DNA from 2 places in the Ensifer sp. 22460 genome. Region 2 is predicted to be linked to the other one. Evidence: riboswitches for the same ligand, from Rfam matches in the RefSeq annotation. Region 2 holds a riboswitch; the other holds the start of a gene.
The links. A riboswitch is a leader RNA that binds a small molecule or an ion and turns the genes downstream of it on or off. The one in region 2 is predicted to bind cobalamin.
Positions count from the first base shown of each region.

Region 1: it holds a riboswitch for cobalamin, as region 2 does, so the genes downstream of both, ACTJKM_RS01230 (aromatic ring-hydroxylating oxygenase subunit alpha) here and ACTJKM_RS24310 (DUF1636 family protein) in region 2, are expected to answer to the same signal.

Region 1 covers NZ_JBQENZ010000001.1:244,747-250,164, reverse strand. Annotated here, with positions in the region: gene ACTJKM_RS01245 (FAD-binding oxidoreductase) at 1-111, opposite strand, end outside; gene ACTJKM_RS01240 (L-threonylcarbamoyladenylate synthase) at 256-1,230, opposite strand; gene ACTJKM_RS01235 (DUF6656 family protein) at 1,310-1,909, opposite strand; cobalamin riboswitch at 2,223-2,431, shown strand; gene ACTJKM_RS01230 (aromatic ring-hydroxylating oxygenase subunit alpha) at 2,536-3,780, shown strand; gene ACTJKM_RS01225 (hybrid-cluster NAD(P)-dependent oxidoreductase) at 3,782-4,876, shown strand; partial or broken gene ACTJKM_RS01220 (glycoside hydrolase family 25 protein) at 5,022-5,418, opposite strand, start outside.
Region 2 covers NZ_JBQENZ010000022.1:24,129-29,546, forward strand. Annotated here, with positions in the region: gene aspT (aspartate-alanine antiporter) at 1-1,382, opposite strand, end outside; gene ACTJKM_RS24305 (DUF1330 domain-containing protein) at 1,903-2,196, opposite strand; cobalamin riboswitch at 2,412-2,627, shown strand; gene ACTJKM_RS24310 (DUF1636 family protein) at 2,733-3,146, shown strand; gene ACTJKM_RS24315 (ABC transporter ATP-binding protein) at 3,223-4,029, shown strand; gene ACTJKM_RS24320 (ABC transporter substrate-binding protein) at 4,026-4,979, shown strand; gene ACTJKM_RS24325 (FecCD family ABC transporter permease) at 4,983-5,418, shown strand, end outside.

The sequences.
Region 1 (5,418 bases), on a different contig from region 2:
GCGGGATTCGACGAGATAGCGCGCCTTGTCCGCTTCGGCGGTGAGCGCATTGGCGCTGCCGACGATCTCGACGAAGGAGGCGATGAGTTCAGGAGAGGGAAGGGTCGTCATGAGTCTGCCTTCGCACTGCGCTTGAGCGCGCTATCGGATCGGTCGATCTGAAGACACGATCCTCGGTTCCTATCGGCTGCGATCATAACCGCAATCGCGGCCGTCCGGTGAGGGCGGGGTGCGGAGGAGAAGCCGCACGCGATCTCACCCTCGCGGCGCCGCCGCACGCTGCAGCCGGTCGATGATCGCTTCTCCCAATCCTTCCGAAGGGATCGGCCCGAAGGCGATCGTCGCAGCGCCACTGGCGTCGGCCCGCTTCATGTAGTCGAAGAGATTGGCTGCCGCTTCGTGAAGATTTCCGGTCGGGCTGAGATCGAGAACGATGGCCGCCTGTTCCTCGCCGGCGATCCGGCCGCCGCCGAAGCGGATCAAGGCCTCGCCCGCACGCACATCGGCAACATCGAGCCTGACGGCCGCGCCGGGCGCGTAGTGGGAGGCCAGCATGCCCGGCGCCTCGATCGTTGCTCCCGCCGTTTCCGGTCGGATCACCGGACGATCGAGCAGGCGCTCGATTTCTGCGGCATCGAGGCCGCCGGGGCGGAGCAGCCGGATCTCGTCGCCATCGACCTTGATGATCGTGGACTCCAAGCCGATTTCGGCCGGGCCTGCGTCGAGGATCAGTTTCAGCTTTTCGCCGAGATCCGCATCGACATGGACCGCACTGGTCGGGCTGATCTTGCCCGAGGTGTTGGCGCTGGGCGCTGCGAGCGGCCGCCCGAAGCGGGCGATCACCCGGCGCGAAAAGCCGTCGGGCATGCGGATGCCAAGCGTGTCGAGGCCGGCCGAGGCCAGCGCATGCACGCTGCTATCGGGCCGCTGCGGCAAGATCAGCGTCAGGGGTCCGGGCCAGAAGGTTTCCGCCAGGCGTCGGGAAATCGGGTCGAAGCGCACATGGGCCTCGGCCATCGCCATGTCGGAGACATGCGAGATCAGCGGATTGAAGCGCGGCCGGCCCTTCATCTCGTAGATGCGGCTGATCGCATCGGGATTGGTGGCGTCGGCGGCAAGGCCATAGACGGTTTCGGTGGGAATGGCGACCGGTTCGCCTTTGGCAAGAACGGCGCAGGCGCGTTCGATCGCGCGGTCCGGTTCCCTGCCTGTGTCGATGATCTCTGCCATGCCGTTTCCTTTCCGACGCTTCCTTAACGGACGTGCCGGGAAAACAGAACGATTTTTTTGGGGGCGTTCGGTTGCTGCCTCAGAGACTGCGGATGATGCGGCGCAGCGCGGAGTCCCGGGCACCCAGCATCAGCACGTTCTTGAGAGCAACCTTGGGGTCGTCCGTGCGGAAGAGGAGCCCGTTGTCGCGGACGTTGCGGTTGATGACCATCTGTCCGTCTTCGGCGTTCGGCTCGATCGCGACCGCGAAATACATGCGGGAATAGCCGCTCTGGATACGGTCGAAGAAATGCGTCTCATCACCAAGGTCGCTGAAGAAATTGGCGAAGTAGAACGACCAGGTGATGTCCTTGGAAGGCGTGACCGCCGTCCGCGCCGCCGTCACATGGCAATAGCCGAGATGCGGCTTGCCGACGAGCGTGCGGTGAAAAATCAGCTTGGGAAACTGGATCGAGGCATGAAAGCCGTTGATCCGCTTGTGCGTCGTGTCACCGGCGGTCGCGAGCTTCTTGCCGGTCCTGTCCGCGACTTCTTCGTAGCTCAGATACCGTCGCTCGCTCGGCAGCCATTGCCGGCGGTTGATCCTGCCGGTGCGCAGAAACTCGGTGTGAACGGCCGTCTTCGGCATGACCGCCGGCGGCTTCTCGGCCGCAGCGTCGTAATATCTGAACTTTGCCATGATCGTCAGTGTGCCATCTGCCTGCCGGACATCTTCGTCCGCCGGCAAGCCTAGTGGCTTATGGTTAATGAAGGATTTCCTTTCGTTCGCGGAAGATGCCCCTGCACATTCATGGGAATGTCGCAAACGGGCGAAGCCTTCCTGTGTCTGCGTCATGTCAGTCACAAAAGACGGCATCTGCCCAATTTTTGATCTATCTATATGTTTATAAAGTGAAAAATTCTCGATTCCGTTTCCAGAAGGCGGTTTCGATCGTGTCGTCATTCTGGAATTGAATGTCGCTATCCGGCGCCTGCCGAGGCGCCTTCCGCGCTTACATATCCTTACTCAAGGTGTCGTCTTCCAAAGGGGAAGGCGGAGAATTGGGAAGCCGGTCAAATCCCGGCGCTGCCCCCGCAACGGTGGTGGAGCGAAAGCCTCGGCAAAAGGCCACTGGACGGTTTTCCGTCCGGGAAGGCGCCGGGCTGGTCCTTCGAAGGACGGCTCCTGAGCCCGGAAACCAGCCTTGACAGACATAACCGTAACGGGTTGCGGCGGGCAGCCGGATCGGAGCCTAAGACGCATGGGTGCGCGCCCGTGCGGGTTCCTGTCCTGCCTCTCCGAAACATGGCGCATGAGGACAGGACATGGATACCAAGACCGATATGCTTCGCAAGCTGAAGGGCCGGCGTGACGGCTACAGCCTCGATCGGGCCTTCTACATCGACCCCGACTATTACCGGCAGGACCTGGAAAACATCTGGTATCGGGATTGGCTGTTCATCGGCCACGATTGCGAAATCCCGCGGGCCGGCAACTATTTCACCGTCCAGGTCGGCGACTATCCGGTCGTCATCACCCGCGATCGCCAGGGCACGATCCGCGCGCTCCACAACTCCTGCCGCCACCGCGGCTCCCGCGTCTGCACGCAGCACAAGGGCTCTTCGGCGAAGCTCGTCTGTCCCTATCATCAATGGACCTATGAGCTCGACGGCTCGCTGCTCTTTGCGCGCCAGATGGGCGAGGACTTCGACAAGGCTGCCCACAGCCTGAAGCAGATCCATTGCGAAACGGTCGGCGGCTACATCTTCATCAACCTGTCGGAGACGCCGGCGGATTTCGCCGCCTTCCGCGAGCTGGCATTCCCCTACCTCGCGCCGCACCGGCTGGGAGAGACCAAGGTCGCCTTCGAAAGCACCATCATCGAAAAGGGCAACTGGAAGCTCGTTTGGGAGAACAACCGCGAGTGCTACCACTGCGCCGCCAATCACCCCGAACTCTGCCGGACCTATCCGGAAGCGCCGACCGCGACCGGGGTGCAGGGCGCCAAGGACGATCCGGTGATTGCCGCCCATTGGGCGAAGTGCGAGGCCGAGGGCCTGCCGAGCGAGTTCCGGATGTCGCCGACCGGCCAGTTCCGCGCCGCGCGCATGCCGCTGGTCGATAATGCCGAAAGCTACACCATGTCGGGTGCGCCCGCCGTAAAAAGGGCGCTGTCGGCCGATGTCAGGCAGAAGCAGATCGGCACGCTCCTGATGTTCCACTACCCGACGACCTGGAACCACGTGCTTTCGGATCACGCCATCACCTTCCGCGTGTTGCCGCTGGGGCCGGAACTCACGCAGGTGACAACGAAGTGGCTGGTCCACAAGGACGCGGTCGAAGGTGTCGACTACACGCTCGAGGATCTGACTCATGTCTGGACCGAGACCAACGACCAGGATCGCCAGATCGTCGAGGAAAATGCCTTCGGCATCCGCTCGCCGGCCTATGAGCCCGGTCCGTATTCGCCGGAGCACGAGGGTGGCGTGATGCAGTTCGTCGAATGGTACTGCAAGTTCATGGAGCAGCGCCTGCAGGGCGATGCGGCTCCGCTCTCAAAGGTCGCCTGACATGCAGATGGCGTCCTCCTTCCATCATTTCGACGAACTGCATGTCTGGATCGACCGGCAGCAGATGCTCGAATGCACATCGGCGGTTGTCGAAACCGCCGATGTCATGACCTTCACCTTCCGTGCGGAGAAGCCCGCCTGGTTTCGTTATCTGCCCGGCCAGTTCGTCACCCTCGAATTGCCGGTCGCCGACGAACCGGTCATGCGCACCTACACCCTGTCGTCGACGCCATCGCGACCGCTGTCGATTGCCGTCACGGTGAAGGCGCAGGCCGACAGCGTCGGCACCCGCTGGATGTTCGATCACCTGAAGCCGGGCATGAAGCTCCGGGCTTTTGGACCGCTCGGAGATTTCAGCTTCGTCCGTCATCCCGGCGAAAAGTACCTGTTTATCTCCGCCGGATCCGGCATCACCCCGATGATGTCGATGACGCGCTGGATGGCCGACTGCGTGCCGGAGACCGATGTCACCTTCATCTCCTGCGCGCGCCGGCCGGACGACCTTCTGTTTCGCTCGGAGCTCGAGGTTCTGGCGACACAGATGTCCGGGCTGAACCTCGGCTTCATCGTCGAGGGGCACGAGGCGCGTCACGGCTGGCATGGCCTGCGCGGCCGCATCGACGGTGCCAAGCTACCGTTGCTCGCTCCCGACTTCCAGGAGCGCACGGTGTTCTGCTGCGGTCCGGAACCGTTCATGCGCGGTGTGCGCGAGATGCTGAAGGCAGCCGGCTTCGACATGGCCCGCTATCACGAGGAGAGCTTCCAGCCGGCGGCAGCACCTGCCGCGGAAGAGATCGCCGTGCGCGCCGGTGCCGGCGATGATGGTGAGGTTCAGGCGGCCAAGGTCGCCTTCACCATGAGCGGCAAGGAGGTCGAGGCGAAACCCGGCCAAACGATCCTGCAGACGGCACGCGCCAACGGTGTGAGGATCGGCGCTGCCTGTGAGGGCGGTATCTGCGGCACCTGCCGGGTGATGAAGGTCGCGGGCGAGGTCGAGATGAACCACAATGGCGGTATTCTCGATGACGAGATCGACGAGGGTTACATCCTCGCCTGCTGCTCGCGGCCGCTGGGAGATGTCCAGATCGAAGCCTGAAGGATCAGGGCGTGTTGCAGGGCGCAGGCTTGATTGCAACGCGCCGTAGATTGTCGGCATTGGCAACCGCGCCGATACAACCGCCCTGTGCCGCGTCATCGGCGGCGACCGCCACCTGTAGGGCGCGCTCGTGGCGAGCGAAGTCGATCGAGCCCGTCACCAGCCTGTCGACGCCGCTGCCGGCGCCGCTCGTGGCACCGGCACGGCTGACGAGCAGCGGCTCGCCAAGCGTTGCGGAGGCCCGTGCGACCGCGTGCATGCCCGTCCCCTGCTCGGCTTGAGCAACGAGGGTGAGCGGCAATGGCTTTTCAGGCAGCAAGGCACCCTGCGCCCAAATCGCTTTCAGCGCCAGCGGCGACTTTGCAGCGACATTCACGTCGATATCGTCGAGCGTCCCTGGCACGCGGTAGGGGCAACGCCGTTTGCCGCAATTGATGCCGGACGAGAACTGCCACAACGCATAGCTTTCCCAATTGCCCATCGGGAAGACCTGGCGGATATCCGGCTTGTAGCGCGCGTACCAGAGCGGCAGGCGCGACAGC
Region 2 (5,418 bases):
CCGACCACGGCGATGAAGATGTTGAGGCCGAGCGTGTTCAACAGCCACAGCGCCGGCGACGGGATGCGGCCGAAGGCGGGGTAGGTGGTGCGCAGCCAGCCGAGCACGAGACCGGCAAGCAGGGCGCCGCCGGAGGTGGAAAGCCCGATCGGAATACCGCCGATCGTTATCGTCAGCGCCCCGATCATCGCGCCGATGAACAGACCCCAGCCGAGGAAGGCGATGTCGGTGGTTTCGACCGGGCGATCGGCAAAGCCGAGAGCCTTGATCGCCGCTTCGACGTGCCTCCTGGCGCCGCCGATGGTGACGATGTCGCCACGCTCGACGGTCGTGCCGGGAAGGACCGGGATCTCGACCAGCGAGCGCACGATCTTGCGGGCATAGACGCCGCGCGCCCAATCCATCGTGCTGACTTCGGCGAGTGTCTTTCCGGCCAGCGCCTTGCTGGTCACGTAGACGTCGACGATCTCGGCCTCCGCGTTCAGAAGCTCCTTGTCCTCGACCTCCGTCAGCTTGCTGTCCAGGTTTTCGACGAGCAGGGCGCGCCTGCCCGAGAAGGCGACGACGTCGCCCGGCTGCAGCACGGTGTTGCCATCCGCTTCGATGATCTGATCGCCTCTTCGCAGGCGCTCGACGAAGACGCGAATGCCGGGAAGCAGGTTCTTGACCGGCGTTCCGGTTAGCCCGCTTGCTTCGTCGATCCGATAGGCCCGAAGGCCGAAATCATGATAGGCGCGGGTGATGCCGGGTTCGCTGCTCTCGGTGCCGCCGCCGAGCTTGGCCTCATACTCCTTGCAGGCCGCCGGAAGATCGATGCCGAGAAGTTTTGGGCCAAGCTGGGCGAGGATGATGGCAGAGCCGATCGTGCCCCAGATGTAGGTGACCGCATAGGCAATCGGAATCTGGTCGGCAAAGGTCTTGGCCTGCTCCGGCGTCAGCCCGAGCGAATTGATCTGGTCCGTGGCAACGCCGATCGCAGCCGAGATCGTCTGCGACCCGGCATACATGCCGGCGCCGTAGCCAAGCGGAAGCCCGGCGATCAGCGCGCAGAGATAGGGAACGATGAGGCACAGCACCAGGACAGACAGCGCAAAGGCAATCTGCTTCGGCCCATCGGTGCTCAAGCCGCGCACGAATTGCGGGCCGACACCGTAGCCGACGGCGAACAGGAAGATCAGGAACAAGGTGGACTTCAGATCACCGGAAACCTGGATGCCCAGCTGCCCGATGAGAACACCCGCCAGCAGCGTGGCGGTGACGTTTCCGAGATTGAACCCCGCGACCTTGATGGGCCCGATCAGGAAGCCGATGCCGAGGGCGAGGAAGACGGCGACCGGAGGATAGGTCCGAAGCGTCTCGACGAAGAAGTCAATTGGATTCACTGCCATCCCCTGTAGCAAGTTGCGTTGCCATCACTTCATTTCGGGACCTGCGCGGCTAAGTTGATTTTATCGGTGGCTTGTCGATGCCCAATCCTAGCTTTGGCAATTGTCGCTTCGGCTGCTGATTTTCTCAACGGCCTTGGGGTTACGTGAGCGTAACGTACGTTAAATTTCCGGCTTTTGCGCGCAGTGGGGGCTGATGAGCGCTGCGCGGCACCGGTCCGAAAGCGTCGGGCCGGGCGGTCGTGCGAAGGCAAGTTCGAGAGGGTGGCGGCGCGCCGGTCCCGATGAAGGCACACGGTCCCACCAAGGCGGATTTCGCCGGCTATTCAACTCTGGCGTTGTATTTTTATGTTATCGCATAACGGATGGACATGACGAAACGCCGCATGTCGATGGACCCGGAGCACATGCCCCGCAGTTGCTTCATCCGCGCGCCGCGAAGCTTGAAGTGACGGGGGCGCTCATCCGTTCGTTTCACGAGCAAGGCCGGCAATTGCGGCCAGTCTTGCGCTCCGCTTCAGATGGCGACGCCTTCGAGTGCTATGATCCGTGTCCTGGCACAGCGCTCACGGATCGCCTTCAGGCGCTGATAGTCCGGCGATTGGTACCAGGAGAGCAAGGCTTGCATGTCCGGGAACTCGAGGATGACGAGCCGGTGCGGTTCCCAGTCGCCTTCAAGCACCCGGGTTGCGCCACCGCGGCCGAGATAGCGCCCGCCATAGCGGGCCTCCGTCGCCGGCACCTCTCTTTTGTATTCCTCGAAGGTCGCTGCATCGGTGATATCGACATCGGCGATCAAATAGGCAGCCATGGCAGAGATCCTTTCCCGACAAGCCAAGGAGCAAGGATACGCCGGTCGTCGCCGTCAGGCGAGACTCTCGCCCGCGGCGGCCGGCAGGGTGACTTAGGATCATTTCCTTGTTGATTGTCGTTATGTTATTTTATAACAGTCAGTACATGACGAAACGCCGCATGTTGATAGATCCCGGCCGCCCGACCCCATCGGTTGTATCCGCTGCCGATTCATGCGAGGAAGAGCGCGATGGTGCTGCGTCCGCGACAATGCGGAAGCGGCTGAAAAGGGAACACGGAACGGACGACCCTGACGGGACCGAAACCGTGGCTGCCCCCGCAACTGTGAGCGGACAGCGCATTCACACCATGTCACTGGCCAAAGGCCGGGAAGACGTGGATGCGCCGCGACCCGCGAGCCAGGAGACCTGCCATCGAACCGATCAACCACAACGGACGGGGTGTTCCGATGGAAAAGAACTGGCTTTCGCGCGACGGTTTTCCGTCATCCTGCCGCTTCGCCATCTCTTGCCGTCAGTCCGGCGGAGAGAGAAAATGGCTGAGCCGACTTCAAGACAGCATAAGATAACGGTCTGCACCGATTGCCGCTTTACCGGCGGCCCCTGCATGCCGGGCGCCGAGCTGATAAAGCGGCTCAACCGCAGCATTGCCGCCCTCGGCGCGCCGCTCGATCGTGATTTCTCGATTGCCGGCACGGTCTGCATGGCTGCATGCACGCGCCCCTGCACCATCGCCTTCCAGGCGACGGGCAAGGCGACCTATCTCTTTGGCGACATTTCGCCGGAAGAGGACATCGACGATCTCGTCCGCTTTGCCGCCACCTATGTGGAGCGCGGCGACGGCATGACGCGGGCTGCCGAACGGCCGCGCGAGCTGAAGGGCAAGACGCTCGCCCGCATCCCGGCGGCCATGCTCGTCTCCGAAGACCTTGCGGGCCATTTCCAATGAGCGCGACACGCATGCGCTCAAGCGCCCCTGGTGCGTCCGGGATGGACGCGTGGCGCTGCCGGGGAGGGATCAGACCATGACCTGCACCGCAACAGGAGCCGCCCTTCGCGTTAAGGGGCTTTGCTGGGGGCCGCGCCCGGGGCTGACCCTGGTCGACGACATGGACTTCGCGATCGAGGCGGGCAGCCGGCTTGCGATCCTCGGGCCGAACGGGGCCGGCAAGACCTCGCTTCTGCGCTGCCTTTACCGGGCGGTGCAGCCGAATGCGGGCCGCATCGAGGTCGACGGGATCGACCTCTGGTCGATTTCGGCGCGCGAAGCGGCAAAGACGATCGCCGTCGTGCTTCAGGAAATGCCCGGCGATTTTCCCTTCAGCGTGCGCGACGTCGTGATGATGGGCCGCATCCCGCGGCGAGAGGGGCTCAACGGCTGGACGGACACCGACCGCGAGCGCGTGCAGCATGCGCTCTCCCATCTCGATCTCGCCCATCTCGCCGGCCGCCAGTTCTCGACGCTCTCGGGCGGCGAGAAGCAGCGGGTGCTGATTGCCCGGGCGCTTGCCCAGGAGCCGCGCATCATCATCCTTGATGAGCCGACCAACCATCTCGACATCCGCCACCAGCTCGAAATCCTCGAGCTGTTGCAGACGTTGAAGCTGACGATCGTATCGACGCTGCACGACATCAATCTCGCCGCCGAATTCGCGACTGACGTGGCGATCGTGACGGCGGGGCGGCTCACCGCCTTTGGCACACCCGACGCGGTGCTGAGCCCGCGGGCGCTGTCCTCCGCCTTCGGTGTCACCGCCACCGCCCACAGCACCGCCGTTGCCGGCACCGCCCGTTTCTCCTTTTCACTTCCTCGACAGGGATCCATTTCATGAAGATCAACATTGCCTCCTCTGCCTTCCTGTTTCTCATCGCCACTGCTGTGCCGGCGCTCGCCTATCCGGTCACCGTCAAGAGCTGCAACCGCGAGGTGACCTTCGATGCCGCGCCGAAGCGGGCGATCGCCAACGACGTCAATCTGGTCGAGATGATGCTGGCGCTGAAACTGCAGGACCACATGGTCGGCTACACCGGCGTTTCCGGCTGGAAGACGCTGGATGAAAAGCTGCGCGAAGGTGTGAAGGAACTGCCGGAGCTTGCGGAAAAATATCCGACCAAGGAAGTGCTCCTCAACGCCGACGCCGATTTCTTCTTCGCCGGCTGGAACTACGGCATGAAGGTCGGCGGCGAGGTGACGCCCGAGACCTTGGCGCCGTTCAAGATCGGCGTCTACGAACTGACCGAATCCTGCATCCATGTCATGGCCAGGGAAAAGCCTACGATGGACGACATGTTCGTCGATCTCCTCAACCTCGGCCGCATCTTCGGGGTCGAGGATCGCGCCGAGGCGCTGGTCGACGGCTACCGCCGCCAACTGGCCGCGATCACCGAGGCAAATGCCGGCCGCGAAAAGCCGACGCGCGTCTTCGTCTATGATTCCGGCGAGGAAAAGCCCTTCACATCAGGCCGCTTCGGCATCCCGACGGCGATGATCGAGGCGGCCGGTGGCGCCAACATCATGGACGACGTCGACAAGAGCTGGGTGGAGGTCTCCTGGGAGCCGGTGATCGATCGCAATCCGGAGGTCGTGGTGATCGTCAACTACGGCGAGGTGAAAGCCGAGGACAAGATCGCCTTCATGAAGAACAATCCGGCCTTCGCCACTATCGATGCGGTGAAAAACGACCGCTTCGTGGTGCTCGATTATGTCGAGGCGACGCCGGGGCCGCGCAACATCGACGCCATTGCCCGGCTCGCCAAGGTCTTTCACGGCGAAGGCCTGTAACCGATGCTGGCTGAGGATACGTCGCCTGGTCCCGCTGCCGTTTCGCGGGTGGTTCCCGTTCGGGTGATCCGCGGCGGGGTCGGGGTGTTTGCGGCGTTGCTGCTGCTTCTCCTGACCGTGACCGCGGGCGTGTCGCTCGGCTCGGCGCCGATCCCGGTCACCACCGTCTGGTCGATCGTCGCAAGCAAGCTCGCGCCCGGCAGCGTCGAGGCCTTCTGGTCGGCGGGGCGCGAAAGCATCGTCTGGGACGTGCGCCTGCCGCGGGTCATGCTGGCGGGGCTTGTCGGCGCCGGATTGGCGCTGACAGGCGCCGTGCTGCAATCGGTCACGCGCAATCCGCTTGCCGATCCGCATCTGCTCGGCGTCTCCTCGGGCGGCGCGCTCGGGGCGATCGTCGCACTGCTCCACACCGGAATGATCCTCGGTCTTCTCACGGTGC